3 regions of the Pandoraea oxalativorans genome follow, and region 3 is predicted to be linked to each of the others. Evidence: predicted binding sites of a transcription regulator. Region 3 holds the regulator's gene; each other region holds the start of a gene.

Evidence for each region. Region 3 encodes LexA, which represses DNA repair genes until DNA is damaged. Its sites were predicted from a motif close to ACTGTATNNNNATACAGT; they were not measured.
Region 1: MB84_RS01620 (ATP-dependent helicase) is a predicted target of LexA. The motif match lies at 6,061-6,078, and genes of this name have one in related genera.
Region 2: recA (recombinase RecA) is a predicted target of LexA. The motif match lies at 5,581-5,598, and genes of this name have one in related genera.

Annotation. Positions count from the first base shown of each region.
Region 1 is NZ_CP011253.3:360,824-369,006, reverse strand. It holds gene MB84_RS01645 (alpha/beta fold hydrolase) at 49-1,221, shown strand; gene MB84_RS31560 (DUF6726 family protein) at 1,488-1,658, opposite strand; gene MB84_RS01635 (DUF1653 domain-containing protein) at 1,948-2,229, opposite strand; gene MB84_RS01630 (bestrophin-like domain) at 2,339-3,130, opposite strand; gene MB84_RS01625 (GNAT family N-acetyltransferase) at 3,353-3,850, opposite strand; gene MB84_RS01620 (ATP-dependent helicase) at 3,837-5,921, opposite strand; gene MB84_RS01615 (DUF72 domain-containing protein) at 6,176-7,114, shown strand; gene MB84_RS01610 (hypothetical protein) at 7,312-7,884, shown strand; gene MB84_RS01605 (hypothetical protein) at 7,887-8,183, shown strand, end outside.
Region 2 is NZ_CP011253.3:4,783,544-4,791,726, reverse strand. It holds gene MB84_RS21115 (tautomerase family protein) at 1-21, opposite strand, end outside; gene MB84_RS21110 (LysR family transcriptional regulator) at 106-963, shown strand; tRNA gene MB84_RS21105 (tRNA-Met) at 1,030-1,106, opposite strand; gene MB84_RS21100 (MFS transporter) at 1,305-2,963, opposite strand; gene MB84_RS21095 (sensor histidine kinase) at 3,135-4,748, opposite strand; gene MB84_RS21090 (response regulator transcription factor) at 4,762-5,451, opposite strand; gene recA (recombinase RecA) at 5,654-6,718, shown strand; gene recX (recombination regulator RecX) at 6,823-7,368, shown strand; gene MB84_RS21075 (DUF2889 domain-containing protein) at 7,677-8,183, shown strand, end outside.
Region 3 is NZ_CP011253.3:2,293,482-2,301,664, forward strand. It holds gene typA (translational GTPase TypA) at 1-1,334, shown strand, start outside; gene MB84_RS10365 (enoyl-CoA hydratase/isomerase family protein) at 1,495-2,607, shown strand; gene MB84_RS10370 (hypothetical protein) at 2,762-3,184, opposite strand; gene lexA (transcriptional repressor LexA) at 3,390-4,043, opposite strand; gene MB84_RS10380 (copper-binding protein) at 4,249-4,608, opposite strand; gene MB84_RS10385 (efflux RND transporter permease subunit) at 4,605-7,865, opposite strand; gene MB84_RS10390 (efflux RND transporter periplasmic adaptor subunit) at 7,862-8,183, opposite strand, start outside.

The DNA.
Region 1 (8,183 bases), 1.9 Mb from region 3:
TGCCCGCCCAAGCTTCGGACGCATCACCCGATACGAGGACAGTTCAACATGTTCATTCGCCTGTGGCGCTATGTCAGTGCCGCCCTGTTCGCCAGTCTGGTTATCGGTCGCGCCGCACACGCGATCACGCCCGAGGCCGCGCCCGTCACCATTCCGCACGGCGCGATGGTCGAGCGACAGCCGCTGACGGCCGACTACGGGCTCCCCGAAGCCGGCGAGCAATTCAGCATCCGTTACAGCTCCATCGACGGCGTCGGTGGCATCGAGGCCCGCGAAGACACGGGCGCAGTCTTCCTGCCCAAGGGGCCGACACCACCCGGCGGTTGGCCGGTCGTGGTCTGGGCCCACGGCACGGTCGGCATTGCCAGCAAGTGCGCGCCGTCGCTCAACGTGCGCAGCACCCGCGATATTCAGTATCTCGGCACCTGGCTGTCGCTCGGCTTTGCCGTCGTCGCTCCCGACTATGCGGGCCTTGGCTCGCAAGGGCTGCATCACTATCTGCATGCCCGCGCCGAGGCGTATAGCGTGCTGGACAGCCTGCTCGCCGCCCGCAGCGTCTTTCCATTGCAGAACCGTGTGATCTTCGTCGGGCAATCGCAAGGGGCCCACGCAGCGTTCGCCGCAGCGGGCTTTCAACCGACGTACGCCCCGGACGTGAAAGTGATCGCCACCGTTCTCACCGGCACGCCGTATTTCAACGCACAGACGTCCGCTGCCACCCTCTTTGCGGGTCAGCCCGATCCGGGCGCACCGGACCCGAAGATTCCGTACGCGATGTACCTCTTCCTCTCGGCAGCCGACCACAATCCGTCGCCGAATCCCGCGAAGTACTTCTCTGCGCAGGCGTTATCGGTGCTTGATGAGGCCCGCACGCTGTGTATCGATGCACTGACCGATCGCTCGACAGCCGCGGGTCTGAACGCCGGGAACAGCATGCAGCCGGGTGTCCAGAAGCTGCTGGACAGCCAAATGCCATCGCTGCGCTATCCGACGCTCAGTCTCAAACATCCTGTATTCATCGGCATGGGAACGCAGGACATCGACGTGCCGGTCATCATGCAAAAGGCATTCGCACGGGATGTCGCCAAGGCGGGCACGAAGACCGCCGTGCGCGTGTACGACGGCCTCGATCACGATGCGACGGTCAACCCGTCCCTGCGCGACTCGGTGCCGTTCGTTCTGCAACTGATGTCGGCGAAAAGGCGTGCAAGCGCACAATAACTAGAGGAACGACTCGGGAAACGACCGAGCGAGACGAAGGCGCATCGTTGGAATGCATCGAAACAAGTCATTGATTTATTGATACTTTATTTTTCGTTGCGCCTACGCAACATGAGGACGCTTACGTAAAAATACATATGGTGCGATGCAACACATCACCCTATACTGAATTCGTCTCCTCCATGTCTCCTCCTGATATGGATTAAGCCCGCAACGCGCGGGCTTTCTTTTTTTCTGCGAGCGATTTCTGCGCTCAGCTTCTGCGATCAGTCGATCGCGGCCGCGCACGCATCCGTCGGTGTCGCGAGCGCGCCTCCCACCCCCGGAATGATCTTCAGGCCCGCCGACACCACACGGCACGGTGCCGCCAGCAAGCCACATCCCGCCACCGACGTCACGAACGGCAGAATCGCGAACAGCGCCCACCAACGACGCAAATTGCGCGGAGCGGGCTTCGATGCCTGTCGACCGCCGAGGTCCGAATCGTCAAAATCCACCGCACGGCGGGGGTGACGGAGGGCGAATGCATCGCTCGCGTCAGTCGTACGGGCCGTATGGGCGTGAGGGGTCGCGATGGCCTTTCGGCTCATCGTATGAAACGTCGTCATGGGGGGCGTCCTGAGAGGGGCTAGGTGCCGGAAATACCGGCGGTTCGGGTGAGTTCTGTCAGTTGAGAGGTCGGGCCATCGCCATACGGTCTTCGACGGTGCGCAGCGAGCGAATCCGTCACGCCGCCGGCGTCGTATGACCGATGTACGTGAAGCGCGGCACCGGGCCGCTCTCGGTCATCACCGGTTCGTTCCAGATGCGCAGCAGCCGCGTGCTCATCGGCAAGCCCTCACGCGGATAGAGCCGTGTGTAGACGACGACAGGTTCGTTCGTCTCGTCGGCACGGGCAATGCCGAGCGCGAGATAGCAATTCCCCTTGTAGTGACGGTAGACACCGGGGCGAAACGCCTCGATTTCGGGCGTCGATTCCGCCGACGCCGCTGGCACATTCGACAACATCGTTCTCTTCTCCTGCATTCCTGCCTACGACTGCCGCGCGCAGCCGCGCCTGCGACACCCTGCGCGAGCGTCGAGTGCCGACGCTTCAATGCCTCGGGGCGTCAGGACCTCAGCGCGGCACCACGATTCCCACCGACTTCGCCAATGGCGCGGGCGAAATACCCGAGGCCCCACGAAACGGCTCATCCAGATTCACGATCAGTGCGACCACCATGCCGATCGCGCCCATGTGAATCGCGATGATGAGATTGCTTTTCCACGTCCCCGGATAACGGCCGTTCATCGCCATCGCCGCGAGCAGGAACAACGAGATGACCCACCAGAACATGCCCGGCACCGTCTTCGTCGCGTTTTCGAACCGCCCCTGTCTCGCCTCTTCGAGCCGATCCAGCAACGTACGAATCGAACTCGCGCTGTCTTCATGCCGCGCAATGACGCGCCGCGTGGCGCCGACAAACGCCGTCAGCGCAGATTCGGTGCTCGGCGAAAGATCCGGATCGGCGGTACTCAGCGTTTTCCATTCGTCCGTGACGGCGGAGCTCACGTAGCCGCGCAGCAGCACACGTGCCGACTGCGCTTCGGCATCGCCCACCGCTTTCAGCTCACGATCAAGGCGCCGCACCACGGACGCTTCGTGCAACGCCTGATCGTCGGCATGACCAAGATTGGCCCGCACGTCGGTCAACACGTGGGCGAGCACAAAGACGATGAATGCCAGCAGGCTCCCGTGGACCACATCGGCCACCGTGCCGCGCACCTCCGTCGGGTCGGCAAGACGGTCGAACAGCATGACACGCGCGAGCCAGGCGACGACAACGGCAAGCAATGCCGTGCCGAGCGCCAGGCCGACGAGCAATAGCCCCGTCGGCAGCAACGTCATCCGATCCACCATCCATTGCATCCCTGTCTCCCGGCATCTGCATCGTCGCGACGACAATGCCACGACAACCCCACGACAACCCATTTCTGCGGTATCCCTCGGGCAGCGTGAGCGCAATGCTCCGCCGCCGATGCGGCGACTATACCTGATGCACGGAAGACGGCAACTTTAGAAAATTTCCGCGCCTGACATCGGAAACGTGACGAAAGATTTCGCGACACCGCGCGACGCAGAAGACCGCACCTAAAGCGCTTTCGTGAGCAGTACCGTGGTGAAGCCGCTGTCCCACGCCTCGTCGGGATAGGTAGCCACTTCGCAATACCCGCAGCGGATATAGAACGCGCGGCTCTGCACGTTGAACGTGTCGGTTTCAAGTCGTGCAAGCGGGTGGCCAAGCGACCGCATTTTCGCTTCCGCGTGCGCGAGCAGCAACGCACCGACACCGCGTCGCTGCTGCGACGGCGTCACGTGCAGGGCATCGATGAAATCGCCCACCACGTGCACCATGCCGACGATATCGTCATCCGACGCAATCGGCACAGCCACCACGAATTCAGGCCAATGTGCCTGCACATAGGCTCGCGTGCGTTCACCGGAGGCGAATGCCGCCGCCACCTCCGGACGCAGCATCGGCGCCCATGTCGTGCGATACGTCTGCATGAGAAGGTGCGTCACCGCATCGACATCGGACGCACGCGCCTCGCGCAGCACGATGTCCGGACAACGTTCAGGACCAGGCATTGCGAAGCTTCCTTGCGACGTCGATGTGCACCGCGACGTCGCCAACCGGCCCGCGCGGCACATCGTCCTCGCGCGGCTTCGGGAAAATGTCGTACAGCGGCAGCATCTTGTCGGACACGAAACGGCTGCGCGTGCCGTACACGTGGCGATCGCCCAGTCCGGTTTGCTGGTGGACGTAGAACCGCTGCGGCACAACGAGTTGCAGCGACTCTTTTGCACGCGTCATGGCCACATAGAGCAGACGTCGCTCTTCCTCGATGTCTTCTTCGTCACCGGTGCTCATATCGGAGGGGATACAGCCATCGACCACGTTGAGCACGTACACCGAACGCCACTCCTGCCCCTTGGCACTGTGAATCGTCGACAGGATCAGGTAATCCTCGTCGAGGAGCGGCGGACCGGATTGCGCACTCGTAGCGTCGGGTGGATCGAGCGTCAGCTCGGTCAGGAATTGCTCGCGCGAGCCGTACGTGTTGGCGATACGCGCGAGTTGTTCGAGATCGGCCTGACGCACGACGGCGTCGTCGAAACGTTGGGTGAGCAGCGGTGCGTACCAGCGCAGCGCCAGGTCCACGTCCGCCGGCCACGCCAGCCGTGCGTCGTGCAGCGTCATGAAGACTTCGACGAACGCTCGCCACTGCGTCGCGGCACCCGACGGTGGCCTGAACTCGACCAGCACCTGCGCGGGTGTCGCGGACTGCGCCATGGCATCGAGCAACCGCGTGGCGCTCACAGGCCCGATACCGGGGACCAACTGCGCAACGCGAAAACCCGACAACCGGCTCGCCGGGTTATGCGCCCATCGCAGGATCGACAGCATGTCCTTCACGTGCGCCGCTTCGAGAAACTTCAACCCGCCGAACTTCACGAAGGGAATATTGCGACGCGTGAGTTCCAGCTCCAGCGCCGCGCTGTGACTGCCCGTGCGAAACAGCACGGCCTGTTGCGTGAGTCGCGTGCCGGTCTCACGTTGCGCCAGCACCTGATCGGCGACCCAGCGCGCCTGCCCCGATTCGTCGCTCACATTGACGAGTTGCGGCAGTCGCTCCGATGCCCGGTCCGTCCACAACGCCTTCGCATAACGCTCGTTCGACTCGGCGATCACAGCGTTGGACGCATCGAGAATCGGCTGCGTCGACCGGTAATTGCGCTCCAGCGTCACCACGTGCGCCGACTCGGCGAACTGGCCCGGGAAATCGAGGATGTTGCGGATCGTCGCCGCGCGAAACGCGTAGATCGATTGCGCGTCGTCGCCCACGACGGTCAGGCCGCGCCCGTCCGGTTTCATCGAGAGAAGAATCTGCGCCTGCAAGCGATTGGTGTCCTGATACTCATCGACGAGCACATGATCGAAGCGGGCATCGAGTTCGCGCGCTAGTTCCGGTGCGCCCATCGTCTCGGCCCAATACAGCAGCAGGTCGTCGTAGTCGAGCACGTGCTGCGCTTGTTTCGCGTCGACATAACCGCCGAAAAGCTGCTTGAGTTGCGCTTCCCATTGCGCACACCAAGGGAAATGCCTGGCGAGCACTTCGGCCAGCGGCGCCTGACTGTTCACCACGCGCGAATAAATCGACAGACACGTGCCTTTGAGCGGGAAACGCGACTGCGTCGCGGAAAAACCAAGGTCGTGCCGGACCAACCCGAGCAGGTCCTCGGCGTCGCTGCGGTCATGGATGGTGAACGCGTCCGATAGCCCGATACGCGGCGCGAAATCGCGCAGCAACCGTGCGCCGATCGCATGGAACGTACCTGCCCACGGCAGCGACGGCGGTTGTGTCGACGACAACCCCAGCACCTTCTGCAATACGGCCCCCACGCGCCGCTCCATCTCCCCGGCGGCACGTCGCGAGAAGGTGAGCAGCAGGATCCGGTTGGGGTCTGCGCCGCGCACGATCAGATTCGCGACCCGGTGCGCGAGCGTACTCGTCTTGCCGGACCCCGCCCCGGCAATCACGAGCAACGGACCGCCGGGTGCGCCATCGTCGCCTACACCGAAGTCGACGGCTTCACGCTGACGGTCGTTGAGTTCGGCCCACGGATCGCGGGCGGCGGCAGACGGGTGTTCTGACATGCGGGTTGGCGAATGAACGGCTGTAAAACGGTCGATGACCGACAGGAATAGGGGCTAAAGCAAGGGCAAAAGCAAGCAAACAAGCTAGGCCGCGCAGCGCCTCGCTGGCATCGATCGGGTTTAGGTACGCTCAAAGAGTACTGTATATTTATACATTATAACGATGGGTTTTGCGCCCATCGAGCCCCTTGCGAAATTCGGATGAATCCTCGCTGTCACCCGCTTCGACAGCCCGCCCCCCGCCCACGGCCCCTATGACAATCCGCACCGGCACGTCGTCCTGGACCGATCCCACGCTCATCGCGTGCGGACGGTTCTACCCACCGGGCGTCGATACCCCGGCCGCGCGCCTGCGCCACTACGCATCGAAGTTCGATCTAGTCGAGGTCGACAGCAGTTACTACCGATTGCCCGACGCCGACATCGCCTGGCGGTGGACACAGCGCACGCCCCCCGCCTTTCGCTTTCACATCAAGGCGTTTCGCGCCTTTACCGGGCACAACACGCCCCTCGCCGCGTTGCCGTCCGATATCGCGCAGGCGTTACCGTCACGTGACGCTCAACACCAGCGCCCATCGCCGGACAGCGCACAAATCGCCGCCGCCGACCTTCCCGTCGAGTTGCGTGACGAGTTGTGGCGACGCTATCTCGAAGGCGTCGAGCCGTTGCGCCAAAGCGGGCAACTGACGGCCATCCACTTCCAGTTCTCGCCAAGGGTGAAGAACGACCGCGCCGGACGTGCCCTCGTGTTCGAGACGGCGCGACGACTAGACGGCGAGCGCCACGCGATCGAATTTCGCCACCGCAGCTGGTTCGATACGCCATCGCGCGAGGCGGCCACCCTCGCCATGCTGCGCGAGACGGGCGCGGCGCACACCATCGTCGACAGCCCCGCCGGGTTCGACAACACCGTGCCCGCCGTGTGGGCCACGACGCGCGACGACCTGTGCGTCGTGCGTCTGCACGGACGCAATGCCGCTGCATGGAACCGCGGGAGCATAACAGCCTCATCGGGTCGCTTCGTCTACGAGTACAGCGCGAGTGAATTGATCGACATTTCAGCGCGTGTCGAACGGATCGCCGCGCTCGCCGACGACACCCACGTGCTCTTCAACACCAATCACGAAGATCAGGGGATGAAGAACGCGTCTGCGTTTCAACGCGCACTCGCCGATCTGGCTCGCCTGCGTTAAGGACGAAGCGCTTTGCCGGAGGCGTGCCACCTGCGTGCCGCAGTGGCGATGCGATCAGGAAGCGCGCGCACTCTCCATAAGTGACATTTCTTGGGACGAAATGCCGAACCCGATCGGCGAATTCCGATAAATCGACCGCTTGCCACTTCTGCCCGGCCCGCGCCCCTAGAATCGCCCTCAGATTCACGGAGGACAGCATGGTGGCGGACAGGGAATATGTCGAACGGGTGAGGGATTACGGGTGGGAGGATATCGGCGATTTGTGGCAGAAAGTCCAGCAATGCTCAACGCCCGGATGGGACCCCGGAAAAGCGCTTGAGTATCTGGTGCTGAAGGGGTTTGAATTGAGCGGGGCACAAGTCAGATGGCCCTACAGCGTCGACCTTCTTGGAACAAAGAACGTTGAACAGATCGACGGGGTCGTGTACGTGGCCAACATTGCCGCGATGATTGAATGCAAAGACTATTCGACGCCCGCAAGTCGGGCGAGCCGGAAGTTGGCATACGGTCCCATTGCGAAATTGCAAGGACAACTCGCGCGGCGTCCTTCTGCGCTGATCGGCTGTCTGTTCACCACGGGAGAATTCAGTCGATCAACGCTTGCGTTGATCAACTTCACCAAACCATCAACCATCTTGTGCTGGACCGGTCACGACATCGACCATTGTGTCCGTCGAAAGGACTTCTGCGAAGCGCTGAAAAGCAAGCTTCGTGCGTGCATAGAAGATGCTACGCATTGCCGCATCTCACAAGATCACAACGGAGCGTGACTATGTTGAAGCGAAATATCGTGTGCCCATCATCGGACGGCGCAAAGCTTCTCAAAGCCTGGCTACCGCAACACGTTGTAGACTCGTCGATATTCTATCTGAGCAAGAGTCAGACGCTCGCCGACTGCCATGCCGCCCCAATCCTCCGGGAGAACGAACTACAACTTCTGCTGATTCGCAACGCCTATACCTATCATGAGGAACTGATACTGGACATGGAGGGCGATTCAGAGGAGATGCTGTCTCTGTATTCGTCGGAGCGACGATTCGAGGTGGAGGTCGTAGCGCCCGCGCTTGAA
Region 2 (8,183 bases), 2.5 Mb from region 3:
TGAAATGTGAGCGAGTGGCATCGTGAGTTTCCTCGGTGGTTGACCCGCTCCATAGTATCTATTCTGATAATCTATTCATTCTTATTTCAATGATAACAATTTGAAATGACTGAGCGTTCGCTTGATCTGGAGGCGGTTCGCGCCTTTATCCGTATTGTGGAGCTTGGCAGCTTCACGCGTGCTGCCGAGGCGTTGCGCACGACGCAGGCGGCGGTGAGCCTGAAGCTCAAACGGCTTGAAGACAGATTGGGTTTCCGGCTTGTTGAACGCACACCCCGGTATGTCGAGCTTTCGGCGCAGGGCGCCACCTTTCTCGACTACGCGCGCAAGCTCATCGATGCCCATGACCGTGCGGTCGCTGCGGTAGCGGGCGCGCGCCAACGTCTCACCATCGGCATCAGTGACCATGTCGCAGGGCCGGAACTGCCTGCGTTGATTGCCCGGATGAACGCACAGGACCCTCAGCTTCTGATCGAGATCAGAATCGGAACGTCGGCGGATCTGCTTCAGCGTTTCGACCGCAGAGAACTCGATACGGTGCTGGTACGCATGCATGTTGGCCGGACCGACGGGGAGGTCGTCACCGAAGAGAAGTTCGGCTGGTTCGCGACACCCGGTTGGCAGCACCGCACGGGGGAGCCGTTGCCGCTTGCCACGATGGCTGAGCCTTGCGGCGTACGCGCAGTCGCTGAGCAACTGCTCGACGAGGCGGGTATTCCCTGGACGGAGGTATTCGTTGGCGGAGGTGTGATGGCGGTGGCTGCTGCGGTGATGGCCGGGCTGGGGGTGGCGGCGCTGTCGCCGCGGATGGTGCCGTTTGGCGCGGTGGACGTCGGGCCCAGACTGTCGCTACCGGAGTTGCCGCGTCTGCCCATTGTGCTGCACACCCGCGTGAAGGACGGCCGGGCGCGCGGTGCGCTGGCCGAACTTGGAGCGGCCTTTCGGGGAGCCGTACGAAGCTGATCGAGCGGTGCGTGGCGCTTCGCGGGCAAAAAAAAAGGCCATGATTTCTCATGGCCTTTTCAAATTTGGTGGCGAATCAGGGACTCGAACCCCGGACCTGCGGATTATGATTCCGTCGCTCTAACCGACTGAGCTAATTCGCCGTAGGAAAAATAGTATATGGGGAAGGCTATAGCCTGTCAACAGCTATTTTGCGAAGGCTATGAAAATAGTTCGGGCGGCTTTCGTGGGCGGCGCATGACCCGGGGCCGACCCCATCCCACAAACGACAACGCCGGGACTCGAAAGCCCCGGCGTCGTTAAGACAGATCTACCTTCCGCCTGTCCGACAGGTTACCCCATCAGTCGTTGGCGTAGATGTCGACGTCCTTCGTCTCCTTGATGAAGAGCATGCCGATCACGAAGGTGATGAGCGCGATCACGATCGGGTACCAGAGGCCGGAGTAGATGTCGCCCTTAGCGGCCACGATGGCGAAGGCCGTGGCCGGGAGGAAGCCCCCGAACCAGCCGTTACCGATGTGATACGGCAACGACATCGACGTGTAGCGAATGCGTGTCGGGAACATTTCCACCAGCATCGCCGCAATCGGGCCGTACACCATCGTCACGAAGATCACCAGAATCGCCAGCAGGATCACGACCATCGGTTTGTTCATCTGCGCCGGGTCGGCCTTCGGCGGATAGCCGTCAGCCTTGAGCGTGGCCGACATCTCCGTCTCGAACGCCTTGGTCTTGTCCTTCGCGTCCGCTGCCTTGCCGTCGACCGACGAGATCACCTTGTCGCCAATCTTTACCGTGGCCAGCGTGCCTGCGGGTGCGGCTTGGTTCTGATAGTTCAGACCGGCGCGCGACAGGTAGCTCTTCGCGATATCGCACGAGCTGGTGAACTTCGACGTGCCCACCGGGTTGAACTGGAACGAGCATTCGTTCGGATCGGCGATGACCGTGATCGGCGAACGGGCGGTGGCGGCTTCAAGCGCCGGGTTGGCGTAGTGCGTGAGCGCCTTGAAGATCGGGAGGTACAGCAGCGCAGCCAGCAGGCAGCCCGCCATGATGATCGGCTTGCGACCGATCTTGTCCGACAGTGCGCCGAAGAACACGAAGAACGGGCTACCGATCAGCAGACCCAGCGCGACCATGATGTTCGCGGTGTTGCCGTCGACCTTAAGCACCTGGGTCATGAAGAACAGCGAGTAGAACTGGCCCGTGTACCACACGACGGCCTGACCCGCAGTCAAGCCGACCAGCGCCAGAATCACGATCTTCAGGTTCTTCCACTGACCGAACGATTCCTTCAGCGGTGCCTTCGATCCCTTACCTTCTGCCTTCATGCGCTGGAAGGCCGGCGATTCGCTCAGTTGCAGGCGAATCCACAGCGACACGAGCAGCAGCACGATCGACAGGATGAACGGAATGCGCCAGCCCCAGTCGCCGAACGCCTCTTCACCCATCGCCATACGGGTGCCGAGAATCACGAGCAGCGAGAGGAAGAGACCCAGCGTCGCGGTCGTCTGAATCCACGACGTGTAGAAGCCGCGACGGCCATGCGGTGCGTGCTCCGCAACGTACGTGGCAGCACCGCCGTATTCGCCGCCGAGAGCCAGGCCCTGCAGCAGACGCATGGCGATGAAGATCACCGGCGCGGCGATGCCCCAGGACGCATAGCCCGGCAGCAGACCGACGACCAGCGTCGACAGACCCATCAGCGTGATGGTGACGAGGAACGTGTATTTACGACCGACGAGGTCGCCGATGCGACCGAACACGATGGCGCCGAAAGGACGCACCGCGAAGCCCGCAGCAAACGACAGCAGTGTGAAGATGAAGGCCGCCGTCGGGTTGATCCCGGAGAAGAAGTGACGGCTGATGAACGCGGCCAGCGAACCGGCCAGATAAAAGTCATACCACTCGAACACCGTGCCCAGCGACGACGCGAAGATGACCTTGCGTTCTTCTTTGGTCATCGGCGCATGGGTGGTGGCTGCCGTTGTAGTAGCCATGCGGTTGTCTCCTGTAATGTAAGCACGCCCCTGGGACGCACCCGGGCCGTTGCAACTGATTATTGGAGGACAACCTTACCGCCGTCTGACGCCAAACTGACTCGAACCTTACGTGGCTAGGGACTTACCCTCGACTTTGGTCGAAAATTGGCCGTATTTAGCGGATTTACGTCACGCATGAGGGTTTTCGATAGGCACCTCGGCGAGCGGTAACGTCACTCGAATGAGTGTGCCGGTTGCTTCGGGGTGCTGTGCATCGACATGATCGAGCACGCTCACATCGCCACGATGAATCTGCACGATTTCGCGCACGATCGCGAGACCCAGTCCGCTGCCGTCGCTGTCGCTGCCGAGAATGCGATAGAAGCGCTCGAACACGCGCGGTCGCTCCGCCGCAGGAATGCCTGGCCCTGTGTCTTCGACTTCCAGGTGCACGAAGCCGTCGGACGCCTCGTGACGCAGCCGCACCGTCACCTTGCCGCCGGCCGGCGTGTAGCGGATCGCATTGTCGATCAGGTTGTTGAGCAACTCGCGCAACATTACCGGCTGCCCGGACAGATGCACCGGAAACGGCGGCTCCTCGAAGCCGAGGTCGATGCGTTTGGCGAAGGCTGCCTGAAACCAGTCCTGCATGGCGCTGCGCGCAAGCAGACTGAGGTTGAGCGGCGTGAAGGCGGCAGCGTCGTTCGCACTGTTTTCGGCGCGCGCAAGTGCGAGCAACTGATTGACGAGACGCGCGGCCTGTTCGGAGCTCATCGCGATTTGCGAGAGCGAGCGGCGCAGTTCGTCGGGAGATGTCTGACGTAACGCCAGTTCAGCTTGCATGCGCAGGCCTGCGAGCGGTGTCTTGAGCTGATGTGCAGCGTCTGCAATGAAGCGTTGCTGGAGTTTCATGTTCTGCTCAAGGCGTCCGAGCAGATCGTTCAGCGAATTGACGAGCGGCGCGATTTCCGGCGGTGCCTGTCGCGCTTCAAGTGGCGAAAGATCGTCGGGACGGCGCGCGCGAATGTGCTCCTGCAACGCATGCAGTGGCGCAAGACCGCGCGACAGTCCGAACCAGACGAGCACGATGGCCAGCGGCAGAATCACGAACTGCGGCAGGATCACGCCCTTGATGATTTCGTTAGCCAACTGGCTGCGTTTGTCGAGCGTCTCCGCGACCTGTACCAGCGCCATGCTGCCCGGTGGCTGCATGCGCGGCAGATCGACATAAGTGAACGCAACGCGAATGTCGTTGCCGCCTACGGTTTCGTCGCGAAACTGGACCACTCCGGGTTGCGGACGGTCGTCTTCATGAGGCAGCGGCAACTCTGCCGTACCGCCCACGAGTTCGCCCTTCGCGCCGAGCACCTGATAGTAGATGTTGTCGGTCGCGTCGGCGCGCAGCAGATCGCGCGCGGGCATGGGCAGCGCGAGCGTGACCTGGCCGCGATCCGAATGAACCTGCTGGGCGAGAACGTAAGTATTGGTCTCCAGCGCGCGGTCGAACGGGCCGTTGGCAATCGATTTCGCGACGAGATACGTCACCGCAATACTCATCGGCCAGAGCAGCAGCAACGGCGCGAGCATCCAGTCGAGGATCTCGCCGAAGAGCGAGCGCGGCGGCGGCTCGGCCTCGCGCTCCAAGGGCGCGCCGAAGCCCGGACGTACGAAGGGATCGGCGTAAGGGTCGAAGGGGTCGGCGACGTCTGCGGACAGGTGGCGCGGGTCGTCCTGATCGGCGTGGGACGCGTTGTCCGACGACGCAGGCGCGGCGCGATGGGGGTGACGAAAGCTCAGGCGCATCGGACGAGCCCGATCATGCTGCGTTGGCGGGGGCCGCTGCCGGCTTCTCCAGACAATATCCCAGCCCGCGGATCGTGGCGATGCGTACACCGCTCGGCTCGATCTTCTTGCGCAGCCGGTGCATGTACACCTCGATGGCGTTGTTGCTCACCTCCTCGCCCCATCCGCACAGATGGTCGACGAGCTGTTCCTTGGAGACGAGCCGTCCGGTGCGCAGCAGCAGCACTTCGAGCAATTCGAGTTCGCGCGCGGACAGATCGAGCATCTGCTCGTTGATATAGGCGGTGCGACCGACCTGATCGAAGCTCAGCGGTCCGTGGCGGATCACCGTCGAGCCGCCACCTGCGCCGCGGCGGGTCAGTGCCCGCACGCGCGCTTCGAGTTCGGCGAGGGCGAACGGCTTGGCCATGTAGTCGTCGGCACCGAGATCGAGGCCCTTCACGCGGGCGTCGACGCTGTCGGACGCGGTCAGGATCAGAACGGGCAGGTGGGAATTGCGGGCGCGCAGACGGCGCAGGACTTCGTGACCGGGAAGACGAGGTAGACCGAGGTCGAGAATCAGCAGGTCGAACGTCTGGGCGGACAGCGCGGAATCGGCTTCGAGCCCCGTTTTGACGTGATCGACGGCGTAGCCTCCCTGACGCAGCGAGCGGGTCAGGGCGTCGGCCAGAATGCTGTCATCCTCTGCGATGAGAATTCGCATGGGCGTGATAGGCTTGTGTAGGCACCAATGCCTGACGGCACGGGTGTGTCTCCTGTGATGTTGCGGCGCGTGGTTCGCGGCTTTTTTTGTCGTTTCGGCGCTTTCGGACAACAGGCACTTGCAAAGAGCACTGGTTTTTTATACAGTACCGGCAGTCACGCCTCACTCGAGCCGTCTCGCTCATCATATCAAAGGACGATTCATGGAAGAAAGCAAGAAAGGGTCTGCCAATCTGTCGGCCGAGAAAGGCAAGGCGCTCGCCGCCGCCCTCGCGCAGATCGAGAAGCAATTCGGCAAGGGCTCGATCATGCGTCTTGGCGACGGCGAGGTCGAAGCGGACATCCAGGTCGTCTCCACGGGCTCGCTGGGTCTGGACATCGCGCTGGGCGTCGGTGGTCTGCCGCGCGGCCGTGTGATCGAAATCTACGGCCCGGAATCGTCGGGTAAGACCACGCTCACGCTCCAAGTCGTGGCGGAAATGCAGAAGATCGGCGGCACCTGCGCGTTCATCGACGCAGAACACGCCCTCGACGTCGGTTACGCCAACAAGCTGGGCGTCTCGGTGCCGGAACTGCTGATCTCGCAGCCGGACACGGGCGAACAGGCCCTGGAAATCGCCGATGCGCTGGTGCGCTCGGGCTCGATCGACCTCATCATCATCGACTCGGTGGCGGCACTGGTGCCGAAGGCCGAAATCGAAGGCGAGATGGGCGATTCGCTGCCGGGTCTTCAGGCACGTCTGATGTCGCAGGCGCTGCGTAAGCTGACCGGTACGATCAAGCGCACGAACTGCACGGTGATCTTCATCAACCAGATTCGGATGAAGATCGGCGTCATGTTCGGTAACCCGGAAACGACGACGGGCGGTAATGCACTGAAGTTCTACTCGTCGGTGCGTCTGGACATCCGCCGTATCGGCTCGATCAAGAAGGGCGACGAGGTGGTCGGTAACGAAACCCGCGTCAAGGTCGTCAAGAACAAGGTGTCGCCGCCGTTCCGCGAAGCGATTTTCGACATTCTCTACGGTCAGGGTATCTCGCGCGAAGGCGAAATCATCGATCTGGGTGTCAACGCGAAGATCGTCGAGAAGGCCGGCGCCTGGTACAGCTACAACGGCGAGAAGATCGGTCAGGGCAAGGACAACGCGCGTGAATTCCTGCGCGAAAATCCGGAAATTGCCCACGAGATCGAGAACAAGGTACGTGCATCGCTGGGCGTGACGGCGATCAACGAAACCGGTGAGATCGAAGCAGAAGACGAAGCCTGATCGTTTGATTGGCGTCTGAGTTGTTGGAGCGGCAGCGCGAAGCCCTATGGTGTCGCGCTGCCGTTTTGCATTCTTGCTGCGCAAAGCAGCGCTACGATGAACTCATGATCAATCGACGTCCTCCCCGTGATCCGAATGCACCGCCGCCCCCACCGGGCGACGAGGCCGTCGCGGTCAAGCGGTCTCGCAAGCCGACGCTGAGTCTGAAAGGGCGCGCGCTATCCTATCTGGCACGTCGCGAATACAGCCGGGCGGAACTGCGTCGCAAGCTCACGCCTTACGCGGACGCCGAGGATCCCGAAGCGCTTGATCGTGTGCTCGACGCGCTTGAGCAGGAACGATGGCTGTCGAATGAGCGGTTCGCGGAAAGCGTGGTGAACCGGCGCGCCTCGCGTATGGGCACGACGCGTATCGTCGGTGAGCTCAAGCAGCATCAGGTCGACGCCGAAACCGTCGCCGCGATCTCCGAACAATTGCGGGAGACCGAACTCGCCCGCGCGCGGGCCGTCTGGCAAAAGAAGTTCGGCGAAGTCGCGGCAACGCCCGAAGCGCGCGCCAAGCAGATGCGTTTTCTGGCAGCACGTGGTTTCTCGCGTACCGTTATCAGCAAAATCGTGCGAGGTGCGGATGAGTTTTTGGACGACGTCTGACACCGATGCCATCACTTCGTTATGGATGCGTGCGCATTCATCGGCGAAGCGGTCGCCGTGTGAGACTTCACGCAACCCGCGTGAATGCTCGCGTGACACGACGATGAATCTCGTGTGACGCATGGCGTCTCGCTTATCGCGTTATGGCGTCGCACCATGCGCGCCTGTCACTCGGAATTTTGATAATCCGACCGATGGGTCGGGTAATTCCGCCTTATGCGACGGGCTTCTGCTGCGCTGCGGCAGACGGCGCTGTCGCCTATGCTAGAATCAAGATCTTTCTGCGTTCATGCATTGCACACTTCCGCATGCCGCTCTCCGCGCCTGCCCCTCGTACCTTGCGTCACCGTCGCACGATCGCTGTTGAAGCGTTTTCGCGCGAGGATGGCCTATGGGACATCGAAGCCCGACTCACCGATCACAAGGATCGGGATTTTGCATTGGCAACGGGCCTTCGCAAGGAGGGTACGCCGATCCACGAGCTATGGCTGCGGTTGACGATCGATGAGGATTTCGAAGTGCATGACGCCGAGGCCGTCTCCGATTGGGTGCCTTATCCCGGTATTTGCGATCAGATCGGCCCCGAATATCGTCAATTGATCGGTCTTAACCTGCGGCACGGCTTCCGGCGCGGGGTTCGCGAGCGCCTCGGCGGCGCGGCGGGCTGTACCCATCTCACAGAACTTTGCAGTGTCCTGCCGACGGCAGCGATTCAGGCGTTTGCCGGCGTGGTGATTGATACCCCCGACACGGCAGCGGCCACGGATGTCGATAATTCGGCACCTCCTTTCCAACTCGGACATTGTCACGCCCTG
Region 3 (8,183 bases):
ACGCTTCGGCCCTGAACGGCTTCGCAAGCCTCGATTCGAACGTTCGCGAAGGCACCATGAAGCCGCTGTTCGACGCGATCCTCGAACACGTGCCGGTTCGCGATGCCGATCCGGACGCGCCGCTCCAGTTGCAAATCAGCTCGCTCGACTACTCGACGTTCGTCGGCCGTATCGGTATTGGCCGTATCACGCGTGGCCGCGTCAAGCCGGGCCAGCAAGTGGTGATGCGTTCGGGCCCGGACGGTGAAATTCTCAAGCGCAAGATCAATCAGGTGCTGACCTTCAAGGGTCTGGAGCGCGTGATGTCGGACGAAGGCGCCGAAGCCGGCGACATCGTGCTGATCAACGGTATTGAAGACGTGGGTATCGGCGTGACCATCTGCGACGTGGATACGCCGGAAGCGCTGCCGCTGCTGACCGTCGACGAGCCGACGCTCACGATGAACTTCTGCGTGAACACGTCGCCGCTCGCCGGCCGTGAAGGCAAGTTCGTGACGAGCCGTCAGATCCGCGACCGTCTGGACAAGGAACTCAATCACAACGTGGCGCTGCGTGTGAAGGACACCGACAGCGACTCGGTCTTTGAAGTGTCGGGCCGTGGCGAACTGCACCTGACGATTCTGATCGAGAACATGCGTCGCGAAGGCTATGAACTGGCCGTGTCGCGTCCGCGCGTGGTGATCAAGGAAATCGACGGCGTGAGGCACGAGCCGTACGAAATGCTGACCATCGACCTGGAAGACGAACACCAGGGCGGCGTCATGGAGGAAATCGGTCGTCGCAAGGGTGAAATGCTGGACATGGTGTCGGACGGTCGTGGCCGTACGCGTCTTGAGTACCGCATTCCCGCGCGTGGCCTGATTGGCTTCCAGGGCGATTTCCTGTCGATGACGCGTGGTACGGGCCTGATGAGCCACATCTTCGATGCCTACGCACCGGTCAAGGATGGTTCGCTGGGCGAGCGTCGTAACGGCGTGTTGATCTCGCAGGACAACGGCGATGCCGTGGCCTACGCACTGTGGAAGTTGCAGGATCGTGGTCGCATGTTCGTGAAGCCGGGTGACGCCCTCTACGAAGGCATGATCATCGGTATTCACAGCCGCGATAACGACCTCGTGGTCAACCCGATCAAGGGCAAGCAGCTCACGAACGTGCGTGCGTCGGGTACCGACGAAGCTGTGCGCTTGGTGCCGCCGATCGCGATGAGCCTCGAATACGCCGTGGAATTCATCGACGACGACGAACTGGTCGAAGTCACGCCGCAGACGATTCGCCTGCGCAAGCGTCACCTGATCGAACACGAGCGCAAGCGCGCCTCGCGCGAAGAGAAGTAAAGCCGGCGATGGCAGCGCGGTGCAACGGATGGCAAGTCCGTCGCGCTGCGGGATCCGTCCGTTGGAAGAAAAGCCGGTGCCATGCGCCGGCTTTTTTGCTTTTGTTGGCCCAGAACTTTCATCCCCCCATCCGTTGACGTTTCCGGAGTCCTTGTCTGACATGACCGATTTTGTTCGAACCGAAATCCGTGGCCGTATCGGCTTCGTCACGCTGACGCGCCCGAAGGCACTCAATGCGTTGTCGCATGACATGATTCGTGCGATGGCTCTCGCGCTCGATCAGTGGCGCGACGATCCCACGGTGCTGGGTGTCGTACTGCGAGGCGAGGGCGAGAAGGGGTTGTGCGCGGGCGGTGACATTCGCTACTTCCATGAGGCTATCAGCGCGGGTCGCACCGACATCATGGATTTCTTCACCGACGAGTATCGGCTCAACTATACGATCGCGTCGTATCCGAAGCCGTACATCGCGCTGATGGACGGCGTGGTCATGGGCGGTGGCATGGGCATCTCGCAAGGGGCGACGTTGCGCATCGTCACGGAGGCGACGCGCATGGCGATGCCCGAGACCGCCATCGGTCTGTTCCCGGATGTCGGCGGCGGGTTCTTCCTTGCGAATCTCGCGGGGCACCTCGGTGAGTACCTTGGCACCACAGGGATCGTGTTCGGCGCAGTCGATGCGTGTGAAATCGGTTTGGCGGACGTGGTCGTGCCGCGCGCGTCGCTGCCCGAGTTGTGCGACCGGCTGGCCAATGGCGACTGGCAGGATAGCGATGCAGTGCTGGACGCGGCGCGCACGTTCGCGCGCGAAAGTCTGCCACCTGCCGGTCTCGCACCCGGTAAGCTCGCGCCGTTACGCAGCGTGATCGACGAGCACTTCGGTCTGGCAGACATGCCTGCGATTCTGAAGGGCCTCAAACTCGAAGCACGTTGCGAATACTCGGGCTGGGCGGAGGAGACGGAAGACCTGCTGCGCACCAGGCGTTCGCCGTTGATGACGTGCGTGGCGCTTGAGCAGGTGCGTCGTGCCCGCAAGTTGTCGCTCGCGGACGAACTGCGTGAAGAGTGGTTGATGATGCGCAGCGTCTTCAATCTCGACGGCCGCACCGGGGCCGAAGGCGTCGAGGGCATTCGCGCGATGGTGATCGACAAGGACCACAAGCCGCGTTGGCAACACGCGAGCATCGAAGCGGTGACGCCGGAAGACGTCGCGCGATTCTTCGACGGCGAGCGCTGCGGTGCCGATCATCCGTTGCTTACGCTGGGGCAGTGACCCCGGTAAGTGCGTTTCACAACGCAAGCGAGCTTGACTGCGAGTCGTCGCGAATAAGCCGCACGCACCGGAGTGCCGTGCTGGCTTCAACTCGTCTTCGCGCAACGCGCTAACGAGCTAACGAGCCAATGAGCTGAAGGGCCGGTGCAAATCGTCAAACCGCCGCCTGGCAGAACTGTTCGCCAACGGCCTGATCGAGTTTGCGACAGATGTCGGCGAACGTGCCGACCATCACGATGTGCGACCTGTCCCGATAAACGCGCACATCGTGACCTTCCTGCGTGTCTTGCACCTCACGACGCGCCTGCTGTTCCCGAACATTGCGCAATGCCTTCACGGCTTTCCCGGCGGGGCAACCCCGGCGGGTGGCCGACGCGACGGCGGCGGCAATGGTGCGCGGCAGCGTGGTGGTGCGCGTGCGCGTGGGTACGGTATAGGAGCGGGCGATGGCAGGCGCCGACGCAAACGGTCCGGACAGCGCGGAGAGACCGTACACCGCAGAGAGTCGCGTTTGCGACGACACGCGCACAGGCGATTGACCGAGAGACGTACGCAGCAAACCAAAGAGTCGAGCCATGATGCGATCCTTCTTTCAAAGCGGGTCAGAGGGACGTGTCTCGCTGCGAATGGCGCTCGTCTCACGAATCGTAGGCGCAGCAGGGCACGGGCGCCGGACCCAGCCCGGCGCAATCAAATGCAAATCTTCAGGGAGTGGGGCGAGCCGCAGTGTCGCGCTACCCCGGTTCGCGATGAGCGACCGTCAGCGGCCGCTCATTGATCGTTCATAGATCGTTGTTGCGAATCAGACCGACCGCAATCCCTTCCAGCGCGAAATCACCGCTGCCTTCGTCGACATTGATGTTTTCGAAATCGGGGTTCTCGGCAATCAGTTCGACGCCGCCCTTCACGCGGTGAAAACGCTTGACGGTCACGTCGTCGCCGATGCGTGCGACGACGATCTGACCTTCGCGCGCGTCGGCCGCCTTCTGCACGGCAAGCAGGTCGCCGTCGAGAATGCCCGCGTCGCGCATCGACATTCCGCGCACCTTCAGCAGGTAATCGGGCTGACGCGCAAACATGTTCGGATCGCACTGGAAGTTGCGTTCGATATGTTCCTGCGCCAGGATCGGGCTGCCTGCAGCGACACGGCCGACGAGCGGCAGCGACAACTGCATGAGGCCCATGTGCGGCAGTGTGAACTGATGCGTGCCGCCAGCGTCGTCCAGACGCTTCAGGCGAATCCCACGCGATTGACCGGCGGCCAGCTCGATCACGCCTTTGCGCGCCAGCGCCCGCAGGTGCTCCTCGGCGGCGTTGGCGGAGGAGAAGCCCAGTTCTGCGGCAATCTCCGCGCGCGTCGGCGGAAAGCCGGTGCGCTCGATCGCTTGCTGAACCAGTTCATAGACCTGCTGTTGACGGGCGGTAAGTTTGATCATGGCATCACTGTATGGAAGCACAGGTGGCTGTATTTTTGTACAGTGTTTGCAAAAACGCAAGGGAAAACTTCATGTACTGCATGAAGTTTGCGCTAGACATGCCCGTCTCACGACGGTCCGTCCAATCCTTGAGGGCCGTCGCGCCCCGGAACACCGGGCTTCCCGTCATGGAAGCCCGGTGCTCGTCGCGCGGCTGCCGTGGCGCTTACTTGTCCATGCGAACGATCATGAGCGTGCCGCCGACGTTTTCCACGCGCACCCGCACCTTGTCACCCGGATGCACGCTCCTGGCCATGGCAGCATCCTTCGCCTTGTAGGCCATCGTCATGGCGGGCATGGCGATGTTGGCCATCGCGCCGTGCGCGAGCATCACCATGCCGGTCGACGTATCGATGCTCTTGACCGTCGCGTCGGTCAACGCGCTGTCGGCACTGGTGTCGACGGCCGGTTTGCCCGGCATCGCCATGTTGCCCATATGGCTTGAATCGCCGGCTGCGAATGCGGACGATGCCGAAGCACCCCAGCCAGCCAAAAGCACACCGGAAACGATCAGGACTTGTTTCATTGCATTTCTCCAGAGGAAGTGGACGGCACGTCGGTGCCGTGTGGAACAACAGAGGGGACAACTGTGGACGGGCCGGCATGCGGCGCATCTGACAGACCGGCTGTCCGGGGCGCCAGCGGTGGCACCGCGCGCCGCAGGCGCCGCCGCTGCAACAGCAGCCATGCGGCGGGAATGACGAACATGGACAGCAGGGGGGCGGTCACCATGCCCCCGACCATCGGGGCGGCGATACGCTGCATGACTTCGGACCCTGCGCCGTGGCCGATCATGATCGGGATGAGGCCGGCCAGAATGACCGCGACTGTCATGGCTTTCGGCCGCACGCGAAGGACCGCGCCTTCGCGAATCGCCTCGACGATCAGCGCTTCGTCGGGTGTCGCGCCGTTTGCCAGTCGCCGGTCCAGCGCACCACGCAGATACAGCAGCATCACAACGCCGAATTCCGCCGCCACCCCCGCCAGCGCGATGAAGCCCACGGAGGTTGCCACCGACACCGCATGCCCCAGCCCCCAGATCAGCCAGAAGCCGCCAACGAGCGCGAAGGGAATCGTCGACATCAGCATCAGCGCGTCGACGGCCGAGTTGAATGTCAGCAAGAGCAGCACAAAGATGACCGCGAGCGTGATCGGGATCACCGTGCGCAACTTGGCCGCTGCGCGTTCGAGGTACTCGAACTGCCCCGACCATGCAATCGAATACCCGGGCGGCACGGCCACTTTTTCGGCGACGAGGCGCTGCATGCCAGCGACAGCCGTTTGCAGGTCGGTGTTGCGCAGGTCGATGTAGACGTACCCGGACAATCGAGCGTTTTCACTGCGGATCATCGGTGGCCCGTCTTCGACCCGAAGTGTCGCCACGTCGCCGAGTCGAATCTGTGCCCCGCGATCCGTCACGATCGGCAGGTCGCGCAGTGTCTCTACCGAGTCGCGGAATTCACGCGGATAGCGCAAGTTGATCGGGAAGCGCTCGCGCCCCGCAATGACTTCTCCGACGTTCTCGCCGCCAACTGCGGACGAGACGACGGCCTGAATGTCGGCAATCGCCAGCCCATAGCGCGCAGCGGCAAGGCGGTCGATATCGACGTCGACATAACGTCCGCCGTTCAGTCGTTCCGCGAGTGCGGACGTCACCCCCGGCGCATGCTTCACCGTCGCCTCGATTTGCGACGCGATCTTGTCGATCCCCGCAAGATCCGGTCCCGAAATCTTTACGCCCACGGGCGTTTTGATGCCGGTCGAGAGCATGTCCAGACGGTTGCGGATAGGGGGGACCCAGACATTCGACAGCCCGGGGACTTTCACACGGCTGTCGAGTTCGTCGATCAGCTTCTGCGGCGTCATGCCCGCACGCCATTGACTGCGCGGCTTGAACCGGATGGTCGTCTCGAACATTTCCAGCGGGGCGGGATCGGTGGCTGAGTCGGCGCGCCCCGACTTTCCGAACACGGTCTGCACTTCGGGCACCGTCTTGATGAGCCGGTCGGTCTGCTGCAACAATTCGGACGCTTTCTGCACCGAGATCCCCGGCAACGCCGTCGGCATGTACAGCAGATCGCCTTCGTCGAGCGGCGGCATGAATTCACCGCCGAGCCGGGAGATGGGGATCGCCGTGACCGCCAGCGCCACGAGCGCCGCGCCGAGCGTGATCCACGGGCGGCGCAATGTCGCTTCGAGCAGCGGACGGTACATTGCCATCAGCACCCGGTTGATGGGGTTGGCGGCCTCCTGCGGGATGCGTCCGCGAACGAGGTAGCCCATCAGCACCGGCACCAGTGTCACCGACAGCCCGGCAGCGGCGGCAATCGTGTACGTCTTCGTGAACGCGAGCGGGGAGAAGAGTTTGCCCTCCTGTCCTTCGAGCGAGAAGACAGGGATGAACGACAGCGTAATGATCAGCAGCGAGAAGAACAGGGCAGGGCCGACTTCCGCGGCGGATTCGGCAACGAGTGCCCATCGTCGCGATGGTTTTAGCGTCTCGCCCGGATGCGCATGCGCGAACGCTTCGAAATGCTTGTGCGCGTTCTCGATCATGACGATGGCGGCATCGATCATCGCCCCGATGGCAATGGCGATGCCACCAAGCGACATGAGGTTGGCGTTCACCCCCTGATAGCGCATGACGATAAACGCAGTGAGCACGCCGAGCGGCAGCGAAAGAATGGCGACCAGCGCGCTGCGCAGATGGAACAGAAAGATGGCGCAGACGATACCGACGATGACGAACTCTTCGATGAGTTTGTCTTTCAGGTTGTCGACTGCGCGCTCGATGAGTTGCGAGCGGTCATACGTCGTGACAAGTTCCACGCCCGGCGGCAGCGAGTGCTTGAGATCGGCGAGTTTCGCTTTCACGGCCTCGATGGTCGCCAGCGCATTTTTGCCCGAGCGCATCACGACGACACCGCCCGCGACTTCCCCCTGTCCGTTGAGCTCCGCCACGCCCCGGCGCGCTTCCGGTCCGATCTGAATGCGAGCGATGTCGCCGAGCAACACCGGTGTGCCGGCGGCATCGGCACGGATGACCACGCGACGGAAGTCGTCCGGCGAGCGCAGATACGCTGTCGAGCGCACCATATATTCCGACTCCGCCATCTCGACGACCGAGCCGCCCGAGGCCTGATTCGCTTTCGCGAGCGCTTCGGCGACGGTGGCCTGCGAGATGCCGAACGCGCGCAACTTGTCCGGATCGAGCACGACCTGGTACTGACGTACCATGCCGCCGAGGGAGGCGACTTCGGAGACGTCGGGCACGGACTTGAGTTCGAACTTCAGAAACCAGTCGTTGAGCGCGCGCAACTGGCCGAGATCGCGATGCCCGGTACGGTCGACGAGCGCATACTCATAGACCCAGCCGACACCCGTGGCGTCCGGTCCGAGCGACACCTTTGCGCCTTGCGGCAAACGGCTCTGCACCTGATTCAGATATTCGAGCACGCGTGAGCGCGCCCAGTACTGATCCGTCTTGTCGTCGAAGAGGACGTAGACAAAGGCGTCGCCAAACGACGAGTAAGCGCGGATCGTCCTGGCGCCGGGCACGCCGAGCAGCGTCGTGGTCAGCGGATACGTCACCTGATCTTCGACCACCTGCGGCGCTTTGCCCGGATACGACGCCTTGACGATGACCTGCGTATCCGAGAGATCCGGCAGGGCGTCCAGCGGTGTCTGCGTGAGCGAGTAGGCACCCCAGACGGCCAGCAGCAACGACGCGAGCAGCACCAGCAACCGGTGGTGTATCGACCAGCGAATGAGGCGCGCGATCATTGGCGGCCTCCGCTGGCTTGGGCGCCATCCCTGCCTGGCATGGCCGACATGGCAGAAGCGCCTGACGATGCGTCGGAGGACGCGTCCGATGAGGCGTCCGATGATGCGCCGGATGCCGCGCGCTCAGACGGAGTCGCCGTCGCATCGGACGCGTTGCTTAGCTTTGGCAGCACCGATTTCAGACTGGCTTCGGAGTCGATCAGGAACTGTCCCGATGCGACGATCTCCTGACCCTGCGTCAATCCCTGAAGCACCACGGTGTTCGCGCCGACATCGATGCCGGTAGTCACCGTGACAGGCATGAGCGCACCGTCGGCC